3 regions of the Bacillus sp. A015 genome follow, and region 1 is predicted to be linked to each of the others. Evidence: riboswitches for the same ligand, from Rfam matches in the RefSeq annotation. Region 1 holds a riboswitch; each other region holds the start of a gene.
The links. Region 1 has a riboswitch for S-adenosylmethionine ahead of ACSLGF_RS00455 (DUF2292 domain-containing protein). Riboswitches for the same ligand answer to the same signal wherever they lie in the genome.

Region 1 (6,955 bases):
GTCCAGCGCCGGTACTCGATAACAAAATCCCTTCACCCGTTTGATAGCGGGTGATTTTCTTTCCGTTTGTTTCTAGCACTCTTCTGCCAAGCAACAGGGCACCAAGTGCGACGAAGATTCCGCCGTAAAGTGTTCCTTGCCCAACGGACAAGACGCTTGAGGCCACAAGCGGGCCGACTGCATTGGCAACATTGTTCATACCGGCTGAAAACGCCTCTAGAAATCCACTGATCATGAGCAAGACTGATAAAATCGCAGTGCTTTTTTTAGATAATGTGCGTTTAGGGAACATTCTGATGATTTTGACTACAGTAAAGGTGAAAACAAAGGCGACAAGTGGAATGATGATCCAAAAGGCCACAATGACTAAAATAGATTTCACATATAACACTTTATACGCGACTGCAACACCGACCACAGCCCCTACTGTGACCTCACTTGTTGATAAAGGGATGGCCATCAGATTCGCTATGAAGAGTGATAATGCGGCAGAGCCAATGATGATACAAACGATTTCAAGCGTAATCACAGATTCTGGCATAATACCAGAGCTAATCGTTTTGACGACCTCACCGCCGCCAATCACTGAACCTGCTAAAACCCCAACTGCACAAACGCTGAGTGCATAGATGGGCTTTTTAATTGCACCTGATCCATACGCAATGCCCATAGAAGCGGCTGCTCCGCTTGCGCCTATGTTTAAAGCAAAGAATAAACTAAATAAAATTGCGGCGATTTCCATACATTATGCTCCCTTACTCATGTAATCCGCACTCAGTCTTTGCTGTACCTGACCATCTGCCAGAACGCAAATCATCCGCAGTAAATGCTGGCTGTGTACACGGTGCACAGCCGATACTTGGGTATCCCTGGTCATGCAGCGGATTATAAGTAAGATCCTCTCTAGATGCATATCTCCATATGTCCTTCCACGTCCAGTGAATGAGCGGACATACTTTCACTGATTTGAACTTTTCATCCTTATTTAAAAAGTTCGTACCTGCTCGTTTTGGTGACTGCTCTCTTCTTAAGCCAGAAAGCCATGCCGGATAGCCAGATAGTGTCTCTTGCAAAGGAATGACCTTGCGCATATGGCAGCAGCTTTGAGGATTTGTTTCCCATAATTTTTCACCATGCTGCTCGTTTTGCTGTTCAACTGTCAGCTCAGGTGTTTTCAGTACGATGTCTAATCCGGGGTATCTTTCCTTTACCGCATCAATTGTATCGTACGTTTCCTTAAAATGCAGACCTGTATCTAAAAAGACAATTCTCGCATCCTTTTTTACTTTCGCAATAAGATCAATCAGGACAATGCCCTCAATGCCAAAACTGCATGCATAAACGAGCTGATCACCATAATGACCGTACGCCCATTTCAGCACGGATAGGGCCCCTTTATACAAATCGTCCTCTTGAAATGTAATGGACGGCTCTTGCCAATTTTCGTAAGTTAACATTGTTTCTCCCCTTCCGGAGTACCGCTCATATTGCTAATCTGCGCACTACTTCAATCTAATTTTTTCATTTTTCCCACTTAAACATTTGACCGTCCTGAACAATGAACGTAATCGAACCGAATTTCATTTCCCCCAATCAGTTCTTGCACGTGCTTCACTAAATCCTCATCCTGATTTTCTTCAATTCTTCCTCCTCATCGTGAAAAATAAAAAAACTTTCTTTCAGTCCGAAAGAAAGATGAGGAAGCTCACGATTTCCTTATCTTTCAAAATAGAATCATTTTGCAGGAAGTGGCACCTTGCGAATCGCAGGTTGCCGGGTTTCATCGGGCCAATCCCTCCACCTCTCTGGATAAGAGTTTTAATTTGTATTAAATATTAACACAATTCAAACAAAAGTCAACCCGACTTTATTGATAGGATTAGTTCTTATTTGAATTTGAGTCTATTTTACTATTTTTAACCAAATGAAAAAGCTGTGCAGCGAGGCACAGCTTTCAGATTGTTGACAAAGGGCTAAAATGACCTTTATTTTAGCCCTTTGTCTTCTTTTCAGCGTGATAGAAAACCTTTGAAGTCTAGGAAGGACGAGTACCGGAGCGGAGCGAATTTGACATTCGTGAGCACCGGCACGCAGGACTGACACCGAATGCGAGGGTTTGTCTACACGCTGAAAGCTGTGCAGCTAGGCACAGCTTTTTAGACCGTTTCTTCCATCCAAGATTCAGAGGTAGGATCTTGTCTCCAGCGTTTTAGTTTATTCATAGCAGAAGGTTCGATCGCTTTTAGCTCAAGTGCCACGTCTGTCAGCGTGTCATAGTCTGTTAGTGTGACATATGGAATGTTTTTCTCTTGAAAAGCAGCAGCTGCTTTTGGCAGGCCGTATGTGAAAATTGCAGCAACTCCGAGTACGTCACAGCCTTCGTCTTGAAGAGCCGAGACCACTTCAAGCACGCTCCCACCAGTTGAAATGAGGTCTTCTACGACAACAACTTTTTGACCAGGCGATACGGCTCCTTCAATTTGATTCCCTTTTCCGTGTGCTTTTGGCTTACTTCTGACATAACACATCGGCACGTTCAGGCGGTCTGCAGCTAATGCGGCATGCGGAATGCCCGCTGTTGCAGTGCCAGCGACAACCTCCGCTCCCTCAAAATGAGTGAGAATCAAATCTTTTAGACCTTCAGCGATGTCGTGTCTCACTTCCGGGTACGACAAAGTCAGGCGGTTATCACAGTAAATCGGTGATTTGATGCCGCTTGCCCACGTAAACGGTGTGTCTGGTTTTAATGAGACAGCTTTGATTTGTAGTAGATGTTTAGCGATTTTCGTTTTCATCCGGCAGTCACTCCCACTCTTTCAAAATTTGATGATAGGCTTCCATTGGACTTTCAGCTTTCGTGATGGACCTTCCGACAACAATTTGTGAAACACCTTGCTCTTTTGCAAAGGCAGGTGTCGCCACACGCTTTTGGTCATCGGTTTGATCATTCGGCAAGCGAATCCCTGGTGTCACAGTGAGAAAGGATGGTGAGATGTGCTCATGAAGGGCTTTAGATTCATGAACAGAGCAAACAACACCGTCGAGTCCACTTTCATATGCCAATTGTCCGTAATGCAACACAGTCTCTTGCAATGGACGATCAATGAGTAATTCTTTGTTCATCATGTCTTCTGACGTACTTGTCAGCTGAGTCACAGCAATAATGCCCGGGCGGCTTTGTCCAGCAGGCGTCCCGCTTTCAAGTCCCTCTACCGCAGCCTGCATCATTCGTTTCCCGCCAGCTGCATGCACATTGACCAAATCAACGCCAAGTGCAGCAAGCCGGTTCATCGCCTTTTGCACCGTTGTTGGAATGTCATGTAATTTCAGGTCAAGAAATATGCGGCAATCTTTTTCTTTCAGCGCGTCAAGGATGGCTGGCCCTTCTTGGTAAAACAGCTCCATACCAACCTTCACAAATAATGGTGTGCCTTCAAAGGGTTCTAAAAAGGCAAGTGCCTCCTGCCCTGATGGAAAATCAAGCGCGATGATGGGCAAGTGCTTCATGCTTCCAGCTCCTTCCGATACATTCCTCTACAGATGAATAACCATAAGCCGCTAACACATTTGGCAGCTCTTCAATGATTTCTGGGCAAATAAAAGGGTTCACAAAATTGGCTGTGCCAACAGCTACTGCACTTGCACCTGCTAGTAAAAATTCAAGTACATCTTCAGCACTTTGCACCCCGCCCATCCCAATAATCGGAATAGAAACCGCCTGACTGACCTCATGTACCATTCGAACAGCGACAGGTTTTATAGCTGGACCTGATAATCCGCCTGTTTTATTGGCAAGGATGGGCTTCCCAGTTTTTAAATCTAAACGCATGCCAATTAAGGTATTAATCATGGTGAGCCCATCCGCTCCAGCAGATTCAATTGCTTTAGCAATCTCAACAATATTGGCCACATTAGGAGACAGTTTCACATAGACAGGAACGGAGGAGACTTCCTTGACCGCTTTTGTCAACGACGCTGCCATGTTTGGGTCTGTACCAAATGCGATCCCGCCTGTTTTGACATTCGGACAAGAAATATTCAGTTCAAGGGCATGGACATTCTTTGCTTGGCTGATTTGTTTTGCTACTTCGACATAATCATCAACCTGTGAGCCAGCAACGTTTGCAATAATGGGGGTATCAAACTGCTCAAGCCAAGGCAATTCATTTTCGAGCACGCCTTTTAGACCTGGATTTTGAAGACCGATCGCATTCAGCATACCGGCTCCAGTCTCAGCCACCCTCGGTGTCGGGTTGCCAAATCTCGCTTCAAGGGTAGTGGCTTTGATCATGATGCCGCCCAGCATGGATAAATCATATAATGAAGCAAACTCTCTTCCGAATCCAAAGCAGCCTGATGCAGGTATAATCGGGTTCTTTAAAGATAAGCCGGGTAACTCCACGTTTAGCATGACAATGCCACCTCCTCTGCTTTAAATACAGGTCCATCAAGACAGACTTTGACGTAAGGTTTTTCGTGCTGATCGGTATGACAGACACAAGCAAAGCATGCACCGATTCCGCAGCCCATTCGTTCTTCCATTGAAATGTAGACAGGCTTATCGGGATATCTGTCCTTTAGTGCTTTTAGCATAGGTGTCGGTCCGCAGGAAAGCAGCACATCAAAGCTCAAATCATTTTCTTCGATCACACCTGTCACAAAACCTTTTGAGCCGTATGTTCCATCAACGGTCGCGATAAACGTATCTCCGAGTGCTTGAAATTTCTCCTCGTAAAATACATCCTTTTTCGATTGAAAGCCGAGGACATGCTTCACGATAACGCCTTTTTCCGTTAAACGCTTGGACAGCTCATATAGAGGCGGTACTCCAATTCCTCCACCGACTAGTAATGCCGTCTGCCCGGGATGGACAACTGAAGGGTCGTACCCGTTCCCAAGCGGCCCTAATACATCGACTGATTCTCCCGCCCGCTTTTGGGAAAGGAGCTTCGTGCCCTCTCCCTCTGCGCGGTAAATGATGGTTGCTTCTTTTTGCTCGGCATGAATGTTGGCAATACTGATCGGTCTTCTCAGCAGCGGTGTCATGGATTCGCTGACCTTTATATGAAGAAACTGTCCAGCCGTTTGAAATGATTCCACAAGGTCACCTTTTAATGTCATTTCGTAAATATGATCAGCGATCTCTCGGTTCGAGACGACCGTCAAGTATGCTTTTTTCATATCGTTACTGTCACCTCAGCATTCGTTTTCACTTCTGGCATTTCGTCTGCTCTAAATGTCATGCTCTCAAGCACTCTTAAAATGGCTTCTGCTGTATCTAGTGACGTTAAGCAAGCCACTCCATTTTCAACAGATTCACGTCTGATTCTAAAGCCGTCTCTTGCCGGCTGCTTTCCTTTTGTCAGGGTGTTGATGACAAATTGGGCTTCACCGTTTCGAATGACTTCGAGAAGATTCTTTCCTTCTTCTCCTATTTTGCCGACCACACTTGATGGTATGGAGGCTTGTTTTAAGTAATTCGCCGTTCCTTCTGTCGCTAAAATCTGATAACCGATGGAATGGAATCTTCTTGCAATCTCAAGCCCTTCTTCTTTATCCTTGTCAGCGACTGTGAGGAGAACCGTTCCGTCATTTGGAATTTGTATCCCTGATGCAATCAACCCTTTGTAGAGAGCTTTTTCGATTGTGACATCTTTCCCCATGACTTCACCTGTTGATTTCATTTCAGGCCCGAGTGTAATATCCACTCTTCTTAGTTTTGCAAAAGAGAACACCGGGACTTTGACGTACACCCCTTCTTGCTCGGCGTGAAGCCCTTCTTGGTAGCCATAGTTTTTGAGCTTGTCACCTAAAATGACTTTTGTCGCTAGGTTTGCCATTGGAATGCCCGTAATTTTACTTAAGAATGGGACAGTCCGGCTTGAACGCGGGTTCACTTCAAGTACGAACACTTCTCCTTTTGATAGAACAAATTGAATGTTAAGCAGTCCAATAATGTTCAGTCCTTTTGCGAGTTTAATCGTGTATTCTGCGATCTTCGCTTTGATGTCCTCAGACAATGTTTGCGGCGGATAGACCGCAATAGAGTCACCAGAGTGAACTCCGGCTCTTTCAATATGTTCCATAATGCCTGGGATCACGACAGTTTCTCCGTCAGACACGGCGTCTACTTCAATTTCTTTTCCTGTCAAATACTTGTCAATTAACACTGGGTGCTGCGGATTGACTTTCACCGCATTCTCCATATAGTGAAGAAGCTCGGCTTCTTGGTAAACAATTTCCATCGCACGACCGCCTAACACATAGGAAGGACGGACAAGGACTGGGTAGCCAATCTGATTCGCAATCGCTACCGCCTCCGGCACAGACGTAGCTGTTTTTCCTTTTGGCTGCGGTACGCCGAGTGTTTCTAATGTTTGCTCAAACTTGTCACGGTTTTCCGCGCGGTCAAGGTCTTCAAGCGAAGTTCCTAGAATCTTAACTCCTCTATTCGATAATTCATCTGCTAAGTTGATCGCTGTTTGTCCGCCGAACTGAACAACGACACCTTCTGGTTTTTCAAGGTCGATGATGTGCATCACATCTTCTACAGTAAGTGGTTCAAAGTAAAGCTTATCTGAAATACTGAAGTCTGTTGAGACCGTTTCAGGGTTGTTGTTTATAATGATGGCTTCATACCCTGCTTGTTTGATCGCCCACACAGAATGAACGGTTGCATAATCAAACTCAACCCCTTGTCCAATTCGGATTGGACCTGAGCCTAACACAATGACGCTTTTCTTGTCTGTTCGTTCTGATTCATTTTCCTCTTCATACGTGCTGTAGAAATATGGCGTCTCTGATTCAAATTCTGCCGCACATGTATCCACCATTTTGTAAACAGGAACGATGCCTGCTTCTTGTCTTAGCTTGTAGACATCCGCTTCCTTCATGTTCCACTCGCGGCTAATATAGATGTCTGAGAAGCCTTTATCTTTCGCTTCTTTTAATACGT
Region 2 (6,955 bases), on a different contig from region 1:
AATTCTTCTTGACGAGTGAAATAATTGGAAATATAATAGTTAAAAACAACCAGTATTTTAGACCTAAATCAGCGGATCATCTAAACCTTAAGAACTAAACCGATTCTGCTGCTTATTATTTTCAGTTATAAACATCACTCACCCTGTCTACACTGAAAGAATAGGATGAATTGGAGGAATGTCATATGATGATTTTATTGATTATCGCTTCACTTTGCTGCTATTTACTTTTCTCTTTCAAAAAAGATAACCGCACCCAAAAACGAAAAAGCGCAGAGCTTTCGGAGTTTGAAATCTTTCGTATGCGCCGCCACTACAACAGCAAACGCCGCCATCCACTAAACAACGCACCTAAACAAGTATAAATTCAAAGAAAGAGCCTCATCAGGGGTTCTTTTTGTTTGTGTCAGAACATGTTTTAGACACATTAATAAACGACCACATCCAGTGGCCGTTTCTCTTTTTATTTATACACCTTTGCAGGTACTTGAATCATAGGAATTCCTTGATAGTATGGTGCGATTTCATATGGATCAAAGACAACAGCAATCCCCTTTTTCGTGAAGTAATACTGCGTGTTGTAGTTGATTTGAATATCACTTCTCTTCATGTTCGCATAGAATTACTTTTATGCTTCTTTGTATAGTTATAGATATAATCTCTTACTTTTGCTTTCTCCCCTGCTCCTCACCTGGCTGATTGCTGCTGTCCTTCGTGTGTCTTTAGGATCAGCAACTGTCGCAGGTCTCACAGCGGCTGGCATTTCTGCACCACTTATTGGATTAACGGGTGTCAGCCCGGAATTAATGGTGATCGCAACAGGTGCCGGAAGTATTACGTTCTCTCACGTGAATGATGCAGGTTTCTGGATTTATAAAGAATACTTTAACCTGTCAATGGCCCAAACCTTTAAAACATGGACATTGATGGTCACTGTTCTTTCACTTGTCGGACTAGCTGGTGTCCTCGTCGCTGATTTGTTTATGTAGGAAAATAAATTGTAAAAACCATTGACTTTTTCTCGAAAAGATTGAATAATTGTGTTTATTAAGAAAATTGAATCAAAAGGTAACCTTATTAAGAGTGGTGGAGGGACTGGCCCTGTGAAACCCGGCAACCGCTGTTCCTAGGAACAGAATGGTGCTAATTCCTTAAGCAAGCATACGCTTGTTTGAAGATAAGGCAGAGATCTCACAGTATATGATGCTCTTCCTTATCCAAGGAAGAGCTTTTTTATTTGATTTTCAACCTGTAGAAAGAAGGGATTCAGTATGACACAAGTACAAACCATTGGAAAGAGAACAACAAAGCCGCCATTTCGCGCAGATCAAGTAGGAAGTTTACTCCGTTCAGAGCGCATCAAAGAAGCACGCAAGCAAAAAGCAGACGGTACACTGACAGCAGAGCAGCTCCGACAAATTGAAAATGCAGAAATCACACGTATTGTGGAGAAGCAAAAGGAGATTGGATTAGAGGTTGTCACAGATGGAGAGTTCAGACGTGCATGGTGGCATTTTGACTTTCTTGAAGGACTTGATGGGGTCGAAGGATTTGAAGCAGATCAGGGCATTCAATTCCACAACACAACGACAAAAGCTAGAGGTATCAAGGTAACAGACAAGATCGATTTTACAGATCACCCAATGCTAGAGGATTACCGCTTCCTTCACAGCATCGCTGGTGATCATACGGCTAAAATGACGATTCCAAGTCCGAATATGCTCTTTTTCCGTGGAAAGCTTGAAGAAGGGGTGTATGACAGCTTAGAGGAATTCCACCATGATGTGGCACAGGCGTATAAGAAAGCCATCCGTGCTTTTTATGATGCAGGCTGCCGCTACTTGCAGCTAGATGATACGGCATGGGCAGTGTTCTTTTCTGAAAAAGGCCATGAACAAATCAAAGCCTTTGGCCGCGAGGAAGATGAACTTCGTGAGTCGTTTGCAAAAACAATCAATGAAGCCGTTGCCGATCGTCCAAAGGATTTAGTCATCACGATGCACATTTGCCGTGGTAACTTTAAATCAACATGGGCAGCTGAAGGTGGTTACGAAGCAGCCGCAGAAACGATTTTTGCCGGATTAGATCTTGATGGTCTCTTTTTAGAGTTCGACGATGATCGTTCCGGCGGATTTGAACCCCTTCGATATGTGAAGAATTCAAACCTTCAAATCGTACTAGGCCTTGTCACTTCAAAATACGGAGAGCTTGAGCCAGTTGAACAGATTAAAAAACGAATTGAGGAAGCGGCTCAATATGTGGACATTAACCAAATTTGTTTGAGTCCACAATGCGGCTTCGCCTCAACAGAGGAGGGCAACCTGTTAACAGAAGAGCAGCAATGGGAAAAGCTGCGTCATGTGATTGAGATTGCTGATCAAGTGTGGAAATAGGCGGAAACCTACAGAAAAAGCTTACCGTCAAAATAAAGAACCGCTTTTTGGCGGTTCTTTATTTTTTGTCATCTCAATCAACATTATACTAAGTTTAATCGTAATACTTCTATAGTTGAGTTAAGAAGATAATGAACATAAGTTATCTTCTTAAAAACCATCTTTTATACTCATAAGTTGTCTTACAACAAGTTGTGTAGATTGATATACATCTAAGTCATCTTTCTTTCTTGCCAGAATATCCCCTACTGAAATTCCCCTGAAATCGTTTGGCAAATTATTTATCATTGATTTTAATTTTTCTTCTATCTTTTTTCGTTCATTTTCATCCAAAAGATCAATATTCACCAGCTCTCTCCATTCGTCTTTTTGAATCAGTCGATTCCTTAATTCTATTAAAATTAGATCTAGCCAAGCTGGCTGACCGAAGGTAAAGTTTAATGCAATGGTTTCTTCAGAAGAACTAGTTGAATGCCAACAACCTCTTGGAAGAAATAAAAATGAGCCCGTATCTAAAAGCAATTCCCTTCCATTAGATAAATTTTCATCAGGAAATTCACCATTCCAATACGACTTTAATGGATCTGGCAAATGAGGAGCCTCGATTAATTCATAATGTTGAAGTGGATTTATTGTATTAAAATTTTCAGCCAACTTCCATTTCTTTTTCCCTTTAAGTTGAAAAATGAAATTGCAATACGCATCAAAATGTGCTGAAAATCCAGCTGATTCTTTAGCAGCGTACAATACTGCTTTTGCCATTGTTCCCTCAGGCAAACCTAACAGTGACTTTAGTTTGTTAATAGATTCACGAAGCTCTGGTATAAATATATCTGTGAAATCAAATTCTAAGGCAGCTCCTTTTTCATACCAACTCATTGCCTCTTCAGGTGGAACTAAAAACTTGTTAAGGATCCCCCCTGTCTCCTCAATTATTGCATCCCCAACAACCATTACTGGATTTTTATATATCTTTAGAATATTCTCCAAGCTGGATATACTTTCGATTCCAGGAACTGAAAAAAATCGTTCTAAACTTCCTTTGTTATGTAAAAAATAATTTGGCCAATATTCATTTAAAAACTCATCAGAATTCATCTCGTTTAAAACGTCGTCTAATATATTTCCATTTGTTATTTTCATCATTTACCTCCTATGCTTATATTTCCAAATACAATTATACAAAAAGCAAATCCAATTTCAACTAATAATCTTAATATTCAGATAAAAAGAATAGATTATCAAGAGATATCAATAAAAAATAATATGTATACAAGGATCGACAGAATTACTTTTAAAAGACCTATGGACAAATGGAGATTAAAGGTATTATTCGTTAGTACGCATAATCATCACAAACATAAAAGATTATCCTATTCCATTTAGAATACAAATTCAGTGGTTATACAACTCTCTAAAACCATAAACGTCTCTCCAGATTAAAATAACCCATGATTCTAGCCATCTTTTGAATTTTCTCCTATTTCTTTTTCACAAACTCTAATTCTATTTGTAGCAGCGATTTACTCATCACTTTTCACTTTATAGACATAAAAATTTGTCAAAAAAATCATTGTCTAAATATTGAAAAAAATATAAAAAATGTGCTATCATGACTTTCGTTAGGGTATGAAATTGAAATTTAAGACATATATAAGAGGGATATTACATGAAGAAAGTTTATAAAACTCCTCGTCTTGTTGAGATTCGTAATGTAGTTGTTGCTGGTGGACATTAATTTATAAAACCCTTTTAGAAAAGGACAATAAAGGAGGTGAATCACATGAAAAAAGTTTATAAAACTCCTCGTCTTGTTGAGATTCGTAATGTAGTTGTTGCTGGTGGACATTAATCCAATAAAACCCTTTTAGAAAAGGACAATAAAGGAGGTGAATCACATGAAAAAAGTTTATAAAACTCCTCGTCTCGTTGAGATTCGTAATGTAGTTGTTGCTGGTGGACATTAATAACTGTTTTTTCATACCCTAACACTTTATGAAAGGAGTGTACATTCTTTGCTGACTCATGATGAATGTTATTTATATAATGATTTTGTCAAAGAAAATCAACTATACATATACCCGTTGATAGGTAATAAAATTTTAAATCATACCCTTTCAGGTTCTGAAGAGACCATTGTTGATATGGGAACTGGTCCCGGTTATTTAACACATTATTTATGTAACAATTCAAATGCCACTATCTATGCTACTGACATTAATAAAACAATGTTAGAACTAGCCCAAAATCAAATAAATACATGTCTTAATAAAAAAAATGTGATTTTTGAAATACAAGATGTTCATTCATTAACGTATGCAAATGAGTCGATTGATGCACTAGTTTCTTATTCATGTCTACATCATTGGGTAGAGCCAGTAAAGGGATTAAAAGAGTGCTATAGAGTGCTAAAACCGGGAGGTAAAATCATCATTATTGATACTCACCCTATATCTTTACTCTCCTTGAATAGCCTAAAAAAACAAATAGACTCAAAGTATATAAGTATTTTGGAGGAAGCCTTCTTAGAAAGCTATACTGAAAAACATGTAGGTGAAATGCTTACACGGTCAGGTATTTCAAATTATTCATTCCATCCTTTAGAGTTCTCTGTTGAAGAGTTTATGGAAGTTATTGATGAAATTGGAGATATTCCAACAAGTATGGATACAAACGAGCCAAAGCCACAATCTTGGTACCTTGTTATAGAAAAAAAGAATGGAGGGAATTCCAATGGAAAATAATACAATTCTCATAAAGAATCCTGATAATGTTACAAGAAGGTACTTAAAAGGTATCATTATCGAACCAGGCATGTCCCTAAATCAAGTCGCTGCTGATTTTTATGAACGAATTGACGGGCAAAGAGAGTTTATTTCAATAGTAACGGAAATTGCTGAAGAATATGATACAGATGTTCAAACTTGTATCGAAGACCTGCAAGCATTGAGTAAACAATTAATTGAAAAGGAAGTTGTATATGTAAAATGAATAAACTTAATGACGATATTCTAGAAAACATCTATAAAAACATTTCAACTAAGAGAAGCAAAACAATCGTTAATTACATTGCAATGCTAATGGCACTAGCGAGAGATAATGAACTAAACGAGGATGATTTAATTAATTGGATTCACAGTAAATTAAGTGAAATAGGATATTTTCAAGAAAAAAACCGTTTATTTACTCAAAACAAATTAGATGAATTTGTCTTAGAGTTTATTGAAGGAAGAGCACTATTATATGATGATATCAGCATAACTGAAACAAAACAAAACGAATATGTCATCAGTAGCAAACTGTGGTACAAAAAGAATCCACCTGGGAGTTTTTTTTATTTTGGTATTGACCCTGAAGATTTTTCGAACTATGCACAAAAACTTGCTCAAATAAACGCCGAAAAACTAGGCATCTCAATCCATTTTTCTGAGGATCAAGTGAATGACAAAGAAATAGCCCATATCCAGCTGTCAAAAAAATGTTCGCTTTCAAAAGAATTGACAGTAACTCAGCCAAGTTCAAAAGACTTTTCGTGGTTAACATGTTTTTTCAATGAACATTGGGGTGGAACGACTATGGTGTCTAAAGGGACAACTTATAATGTTTTAAATGAAAACATTTTGTTGGCTAAACGTGGAGATTATATAGTAGGAATATTAGTTTACAAAATATTCAAAGAAGAAGCAGAAATCCTGACTTTGGAGGCTCTAGAAAAGTACCATGGTGTTGGAAGTAGATTACTTTTTGAGTTAGAACAAAATCTAAAAACACAAAATATACACTCTATTAATTTAATCACTAGTAATGATAACTTAAATGCAATTAGGTTTTATCAAAGAAAGGGATATTCTTTCAAAAACATCTATATTGGTGCAATTGATAAAGCAAGAATGGTTAAACCTACAATCCCCTCTATAGGAAATTACGGAATACATGTCAAAGATGAATTAGAATTTGAAAAAAGGTTGATACAATGACTATAAAAAGCAGATTGATTGTTATTGCGATTTCACTCGGAGTATTTGCTAGTTCGATGAGTACTACCATGTTATTTATAGCCTATCCTGAGCTAGTTCAATTTTATAATATTGATTATGAAGTCATGCAGTGGAGAAACATCGTTTTTTGGTCTTTCTTCGGGGTTTTCATGCCCTTTTTTGGCATCATGGCTAAAATGACAAATGTTAAAAAAATGTTTTTAATAGGGTTAAGCTTATTCACTATTTCTTGCTTGCTTAGTGCTTTTTCATCTAACTGGGGAATGTTCTTGGTAGGGCAATCTCTTCAAGGGTTAGCTGATGCTATGATTGTTCCAGTGCAAGCTGTGCTTATTAGAAGCATATTTAGTGAAGATAGAATTGGTTGGGCATTTGGATTACAAGGTTCAGTGATGGCCGCATCAGCGCTGTTAGGTCCATCATTAGGCGGTTTGATTATACAGAGTATGAAATGGCAAATGATATTTTTGTTACTAGGGCTAATTGGATTGATAGCACTTGCTCTAGGGTTAATGCTAGTTCCTAATATTGAAAAATCAACTAAATTTATTTTTGGAAATTTAC
Region 3 (6,955 bases), on a different contig from region 1:
ACGATGATTCCGACTGGGCTCGAACCAGCGACCTCTACCCTGTCAAGGTAGCGCTCTCCCAGCTGAGCTACGGAATCGGGTTATGTATCAGTTCTGGGCTTTCTGTACTGACAGTCTCTATTATATAACCATATATACAGGGCGTCAATGGTTTTGTTCAAAAAAGGCCAAAAAGCCGGATTCAGGAGCCGGCTTTTTTCCCACTTCATTTATGACTGGTTCACAAGGACGGGCTTTAGTTGATCGAGCGCTTGTTTGAAGTCGCGTTTGAGGTCTTCTCCATTTTCGACCCCGACACTTAATCGCAGCAATCCATCCGTGATGCCTCTTTTTTCTCTTTCTTCTTTTGGCATAGCGGCATGTGACATTTTGGCCGGGTAGGACAGAATGGATTCGACAGCGCCTAGGCTGACGGCGAATACAGGTAATGTGACGCCCTCGACCAATTCTTTTACAGCCGCTTGATTCTCTAGTTCAAATGAGAGAACGGCTCCTGCTCCGCTTGCCTGCTTTCGCTGAATCTCTGCACCTGGATGGTCATCTAAGCCTGGGTAGTATACTTTTTTCACCGCAGGATGTTCTTTTAGAAATGAAGCCAGTTCTATTGCCGTTTGGCTTGCTTTTTCTAATCTGACCTGAAGTGTTTTTAACCCTCTTAGCACGAGCCAGCAATCCTGAACGCCAAGGACCGCACCAAAAGAGTTTTGCAGCGAATATAGTTCCTCTCCCAGCTTTTCGTCTTTGACCACCGCTAAACCAGACAGCACATCACTGTGACCGCTTAAAAATTTCGTTGCACTGTGCAGCACAACATCAACGCCAAGGTCTAGCGGCCTCTGGAGAGCAGGCGTTAAAAACGTATTATCTAAGAAGGTCAGACAGTCATGCTCTTTTGCAAGCTGGACGACGCCTTCAATATCCGTAATCCCCAGTGTAGGATTTGACGGTGTTTCCATATAAATGACCTTCGTATTCGATTGAATGCCTTGTTTGACTTCATTCAAATCCGTCATGTCCACGAAGGTATGCTCAATGCCAAATCTCGAAAGGACTTGCGTGATCATACGGAATGTTCCGCCGTACACATCTCTTGTGACAAGGACGTGATCTCCCTTTGATAAAAGAAGAAAAGCGGTTGAAATGGCTGCCATGCCTGACGCAAAGGCAAGCCCTCTTGTTCCTCCTTCTAACGCTGCAATGGTATCCTCTAATGCTTGACGTGTAGGGGTTCCTGATCTGGAGTAATCATATTGGCCAAATTCATCAAAGCTGCTTTGATGAAACGTGGACGCATGCTGAATCGGCACACTGACTGCACCTGTTGAACGGTCTGTTTTAAACGCATTATGAACAAGTTTTGTTTCGAGTGTCCAATCGTGTGTGGTCATTTGGCATGTACCTCCTCTTTCACTTTTGATAGTGCCTGTTTCAGATCAGCTTTCAGGTCATCCACATGCTCAATCCCAACAGAGAAACGGAGCAGTTTGTTACACACGCCGTTTGCTATGCGAATCTCTTCTGGAATGTCCATGTGCGTTTGCGTGGCAGGATACGTAATGAAGCTTTCGATTCCGCCAAGACTTTCAGCAAAACAAATCGTTTTCAGCTGCTTTAAAAATGGATTGACCCAGTCCTCTTTGGCTACACGAAATGACAGCATTCCTCCCTTGCCTGGGTAAAGAACATCTTGAATTTCAGGCTGCTCCTCTAAAAAATCCGCTAACTCCTTCGCATTTTCCTCATGCTGACGCATTCTAAGGGCCAATGTTTTCATTCCTCTCATTAAAAGCCATGAGTCAAATGGAGATAGGACCGCTCCGATAGCGTTTTGATGCTGGAACATGTCTTCAGATAGCTGCTCTCCTTTTGTGACCACAAGCCCGGCAAGGACGTCGTTGTGTCCGCCTAGATATTTGGTTGCGCTATGAATGACAATGTCCGCTCCTAGCGTAATCGGCTTTTGCAAGACTGGGGTGTAAAAGGTGTTGTCGACAATGACCAAAGCGTCATGCTCTTTTGCAATCTTCGCTATTTTTTGAATATCCGCTTCCTGCATGAGTGGATTTGTCGGCGTTTCAATAAAGACGGCTTTTGTGTTTGGCGTGATTTTAGAGCGTAAACAGTCTTCATCTGAAAAATCATCATAAAGAAAACGCAAGCCGTATTTTTTCCATTCGTTTTCAAACAAACGGTATGTTCCGCCATATAAGTCTGATGAGACAATGAGTTCATCTCCGCTCTCAAATAGAGCCATGATCGTTTGGATCGCTGCCATTCCCGAACTGAAGGCAAAACCGGCCGTCCCTTCTTCGAGTGAAGCAATCGCATCCTCTACAAGCTGTCTTGTTGGGTTTTTCGTTCGAATGTAATCAAACCCTGTTGATTCACCTATGCCTCTATGTCTGTATGCTGTTGAAAGATAAACGGGAGGACTGACTGTGCCAGTCGCCTCTTCGCTACGGTTTCCAATTTGCGCTAATTTCGTTTCCACATGTTCTGTCATTTGACACCATCCTAAGTAAAATCTGATTTCAAAACAGAAAAACCCCTTCTTCATAAGAAGAAGGGGTTTAATCGCTTCCTCTTATCTTCCAAGCAAAAAAGCTGCTTGCTGGATTTAGCACCTTGGTACATCACGTGACGTGATGCATACCGGTTGCTGAGGTTTCAAAGGGCCAGTCCCTCCACCTCTCACGATAAGAATGTGTTGTCTGTCTGTTCTAATTCTTAATACTGTAACGTATTAAAACTCATTTTTCAAGGGGAATTGTAATGATTAATTAAAATTTTCTGTATTTTATAACAGAATGGATGTCAGCCGATTTGATTGCATGTTCGCATATAGGAACAACGCTGTCTTTCATGTTACAATGAATGGAAACGTTTCACTTGTGATGAATTTGGTTAGCTGGAGGAATGGATTATGGTGAAGAAAACAGGAATCATTCAAGAAGAAACCTTACAGTCAAAAGAACTTGGGACGGACATGACCGTTTTAATCTATTTGCCAGTCAATTACTCCCCCCTTTATACATATCATGTCATCATTGCACAAGATGGTCATGATTATTTCCGCTTAGGTAAAATAGGCAGACAGGCGGAAGAATTGATGCAAAATAAAGAAATGGAACGCTCGATTATCATTGGTGTTCCTTACGAAAATGTCACTGAAAGACGAGAAACGTATCATCCAGAAGGCACAAAGTTTGAGGCGTATAAACGTTTTTTGGCAAATGAACTTGTCCCTTATATTGATGAACACTATCCAACGTATCAAATTGGGTCAGGACGTACGTTCATTGGTGATTCACTAGGCGCTACGATTTCACTCATGACAGCCATTGATTATCCTTCTTTATTTGGCGGGCTGATTTTGCAGTCTCCATACGTTGATGAGTCGGTCTTAGAAGCCGTCAAACAGTCAACAGCACTTTCTCATTATGCCATTATCCATCAAATTGGATCGGAAGAAACGGCTGTGAAAACAACAGATGGCCAAGTGCTTGATTTTATCAAACCGAACGCAGACTTAAAGGCCCTTCTTGAACAGTCTGGTGCGGATTATTTATTTGAAACATTCGAAGGGGATCATAAATGGACGTTTTGGCAGCCGCTCATTGCCCCTTCGTTAAAAAGAATGCTCCCATATTCGTTAATCAACTGAATTTTGTTATAATAAACAATAATAAATACTTTCTTAATCAGGAGGGAACATGATGAAATACGGAGTTGTTATATTTCCATCAAAAAAACTGCAAGATATTGCGAACTCTTATCGGAAACGTTATGATCCGAACTATGCACTCATACCGCCTCATTTAACATTAAGAACACCTTTTGAATTAACGGATCTAGAAGCAGCTGAGATCGTTTCAACCTTGCGAGAGTATGCAAAAAATGCTTCTCCCATTACCTTACGCATTAAAAAATTCAGTTCATTCGCTCCTGTAAACAACGTCATTTATATGAAAGTAGAACCGAACGAGGAATTAATGGGTCTAAATGAAAAATTGTACACTGACCCACTTGCTGGCACACCGGAATATGCATTTGTTCCGCATGTAACAGTGGCTCAAAAATTATCAGATGATGAGCATTCAGACGTACTTGGCACATTAAAGCTGAGAAAGATTGATCATGAAGAAACGGTTGACCGCTTCCATCTTTTATATCAATTAGAGAATGGATCTTGGACCGTTTATGAAACATTTATTTTAGGAGAGGGATAAAGACATTTGAAAACAGTCATCGCAAAAGCACAAACACAACGAGAAGATGCATATTACGTTCGAAAAGAAGTGTTCGTAAAAGAACAAGAAGTCCCTTTAGAGATCGAAATTGATGAACTAGAAGACGAAGCCACCCATTTTGTCATTTATAACGATGACAATAAGCCGCAGGCAGCCGCTAGACTGCGTATGATTGAAGGTCCCAAGGCAAAGCTTGAACGGATTTGTGTGTTAAAAGAGGCGCGCTCTTTTGGCCTTGGTCACAAACTGCTAGAGGCGCTAGAAACAGAGGCCACTTCCAAGGGAGCAAAGGAAGCTGTTATGCATGCACAAGTCCAAGCTCTTCCTTTCTACGAAAAGAAAGGCTACAAAGCCGTTTCTGAACCATTTGAAGAAGCGGGTATCACACATGTCAAAATGACAAAAACACTATCTGTTTGATCAAAGAGAAAAGCCAGGACATCATGGATGCGCTGGCTTTTCATTATTTATTATCGTTCGTCAAGGTAAGAAAGCGCAATCATTTATATATAAGCATTGATATGAATGCCCTTGCCTTCCTCCATAAACATATCTCGTACAAAGCGTTCCCGCTTTTTTTGCTGTACTTTCGTTTCTGCTTCTGTCACTAAGTCCTCTTTTTTCTCCAGCTCTCTGTATACCTTGTCATGAAAGGTGCGAGTGACCTCTGTCACTCTCGCATAGTCTTCTTTATCCTGAGGAGCAGGACGATTGATATATTGAAAATACAGATCCGGCTGAATCGGGGCTATATATCCCATCAAGAACGCCTCCTTTGCTTCTCTTCTATTCTACTATTCCCTAATTATGACTGTTTGAAACACGCTTCATTTGATATGATTAGATTTGTTTCTTTTTAAGATTGATTGACTATTGGAGGACTAGCTTTGAAATGCGCACGACGACATGATCGAACGATCTCATTACATACGTATTCGAGAGAACATTATCAATTCCTCCATGATGAGGGAAAAAAAGGGCACTTATCCTGCCCATATTGCGGACAACCCGTCTTTTTCAGATTAAATATACATGAAGAGCCTGCCTTTATTCATAAGCAAACGTCTCAGCAAGAGATGTGCGAAAAAGCAGAAGAACAAGAAGACATGAAAAAAAAGAAAGAACCAGAGGAAAATTATTCCTACAAAGAACTTGGCGGCTTCCGTTTTCCAGCTGGCAAACAGGTCATCTCGCAAACAAAGGAATCGTATGATTGGCAAGAACCAAGGTCGATTCAATTTAGCGAAGCCTTACATTTAGAAGAGAATGAACAAGTACATACCATCGACCTTTTTCCTCAAATCACCTTTAGCGCGCCGCAGCTTCAAGCTGTCACACATAAAGATGGTCCAATGCTTGTTCTGGCTGGTGCCGGAAGCGGGAAAACAAGGGTGCTGACGGCTAGAGCGGCTTATCTGATCTCACACCATCAAATTCCTGCTCACCATATATTACTCGTCACTTTCACTACAAAAGCCAGCAGTGAAATGAAAGAAAGACTGCGCAAGCAATACCAGCTTCATCCATCACAAGCGAACCAAGTCGTGACGGGCACCTTCCACAGTCTTTTTTATAAAATGCTGCTTCACGATGATCCGAACAGATGGAACGGCCAGCACCTGATCAAGTTCGACTGGCAAAAGGAACAGTACCTTCGGAAAGCAATGATGAATGAAGGACTTGATGAGAAAGACTATCCTACCGATCAAGTGTTACAATCGATCGGCTATTGGAAAAATGCCTTTTTACCAGGCGAACTTCCTGAGCTGAAAGATGAAAAGGACAAACAAATCTGGACGATCTATCAATCGTATGAACAGCAGAAACGGGACCATCAGCAATTTGACTTTGATGACATGGCCATTGCCTGCTTACACATGCTGACGGAACAGCCTGAACTGCTCAAACGATATCAAGAACGATTTAAATATATTTTAGTTGATGAATTTCAGGATATTAATCCGGTTCAATATCAGTTGATTCAGCTTTTAGCCGGGGAATCAGAGCAGCTATTTTGTGTAGGTGATGATGATCAAGCCATTTATGCCTTTAGGGGCAGCAACCCTGCTTTCATTCTTGAATTCAAACGGGACTATCCTTCAGCTCAGATCGTCCATTTACATGCGAATTATCGTTCTCACCATACAATTGTCGCAAGTGCAGATGCCATTATTAAAAAGAACCAGCATCGTTACGCGAAGACGTTAAAAGCGGTTCGTGCGGAGAAAATCCCTCCCACTCTCTTTTATCCATATGACGAGGAAGAGGAAGCGACCATGATTGTGGCAGATATTCAGGAAAAAATTAAAAACGGAGCAAAGCCGAATGATTTCTGCGTGCTGTTTAGAACCAATACGGGAGGACGCGCCATTTATGAGCGGCTGCATCAATCGGCGATTCCGTATGAGACAGAAGCTGGCGTGAAAGCCTTTTACAGCAGACGAATGGTTCGAGTGCTGCTCGCCTTTCTTTTTTTAAGTCAGGATGCAGATGATGTTGCTGCAATGAAACAGCTACTGCCGGTCTTCTTTTTAAAGCAGCAGACACTGAACACCCTGAAGGCGCTGACCATCACGGAGGATTGTTCAATGGTAGACGCCCTTGGAAAACTAACAGACATTCAGCCGTTTCAGCGTAAAAAGCTGCAATCGATCGTTCCCCTGTTCCGAACCTTACGAACGTTAAAGCCGTCTGACGCTGTGGCG

Region 2: it holds a riboswitch for S-adenosylmethionine, as region 1 does, so the genes downstream of both, ACSLGF_RS06145 (5-methyltetrahydropteroyltriglutamate--homocysteine S-methyltransferase) here and ACSLGF_RS00455 (DUF2292 domain-containing protein) in region 1, are expected to answer to the same signal.
Region 3: it holds a riboswitch for S-adenosylmethionine, as region 1 does, so the genes downstream of both, ACSLGF_RS18535 (methionine biosynthesis PLP-dependent protein) here and ACSLGF_RS00455 (DUF2292 domain-containing protein) in region 1, are expected to answer to the same signal.

What each region holds. Positions count from the first base shown of each region.
Region 1 is NZ_JBSPZB010000001.1:86,067-93,021, reverse strand. Features, by position in the region: gene ACSLGF_RS00465 (anion permease) at 1-742, opposite strand, end outside; gene ACSLGF_RS00460 (phosphoadenylyl-sulfate reductase) at 756-1,457, opposite strand; gene ACSLGF_RS00455 (DUF2292 domain-containing protein) at 1,522-1,584, opposite strand; SAM riboswitch class I at 1,714-1,816, opposite strand; gene pyrE (orotate phosphoribosyltransferase) at 2,157-2,795, opposite strand; gene pyrF (orotidine-5'-phosphate decarboxylase) at 2,803-3,507, opposite strand; gene ACSLGF_RS00440 (dihydroorotate dehydrogenase) at 3,479-4,411, opposite strand; gene ACSLGF_RS00435 (dihydroorotate dehydrogenase electron transfer subunit) at 4,405-5,181, opposite strand; gene carB (carbamoyl-phosphate synthase (glutamine-hydrolyzing) large subunit) at 5,178-6,955, opposite strand, start outside.
Region 2 is NZ_JBSPZB010000005.1:78,270-85,224, reverse strand. Features, by position in the region: gene ACSLGF_RS06160 (hypothetical protein) at 186-365, shown strand; gene ACSLGF_RS06155 (RsiV family protein) at 464-610, opposite strand; partial or broken gene ACSLGF_RS06150 (GntT/GntP/DsdX family permease) at 672-989, shown strand; SAM riboswitch class I at 1,072-1,184, shown strand; gene ACSLGF_RS06145 (5-methyltetrahydropteroyltriglutamate--homocysteine S-methyltransferase) at 1,272-2,393, shown strand; gene ACSLGF_RS06140 (JmjC domain-containing protein) at 2,544-3,536, opposite strand; gene ACSLGF_RS06135 (class I SAM-dependent methyltransferase) at 4,409-5,137, shown strand; gene ACSLGF_RS06130 (PqqD family protein) at 5,127-5,384, shown strand; gene ACSLGF_RS06125 (GNAT family N-acetyltransferase) at 5,381-6,370, shown strand; gene ACSLGF_RS06120 (MFS transporter) at 6,367-6,955, shown strand, end outside.
Region 3 is NZ_JBSPZB010000040.1:544-7,498, forward strand. Features, by position in the region: tRNA gene ACSLGF_RS18525 (tRNA-Val) at 5-77, opposite strand; gene metC (cystathionine beta-lyase) at 210-1,388, opposite strand; gene ACSLGF_RS18535 (methionine biosynthesis PLP-dependent protein) at 1,385-2,503, opposite strand; SAM riboswitch class I at 2,582-2,703, opposite strand; gene ACSLGF_RS18540 (esterase family protein) at 2,924-3,664, shown strand; gene ACSLGF_RS18545 (YjcG family protein) at 3,717-4,229, shown strand; gene ACSLGF_RS18550 (GNAT family N-acetyltransferase) at 4,236-4,670, shown strand; gene ACSLGF_RS18555 (hypothetical protein) at 4,754-5,011, opposite strand; gene ACSLGF_RS18560 (UvrD-helicase domain-containing protein) at 5,138-6,955, shown strand, end outside.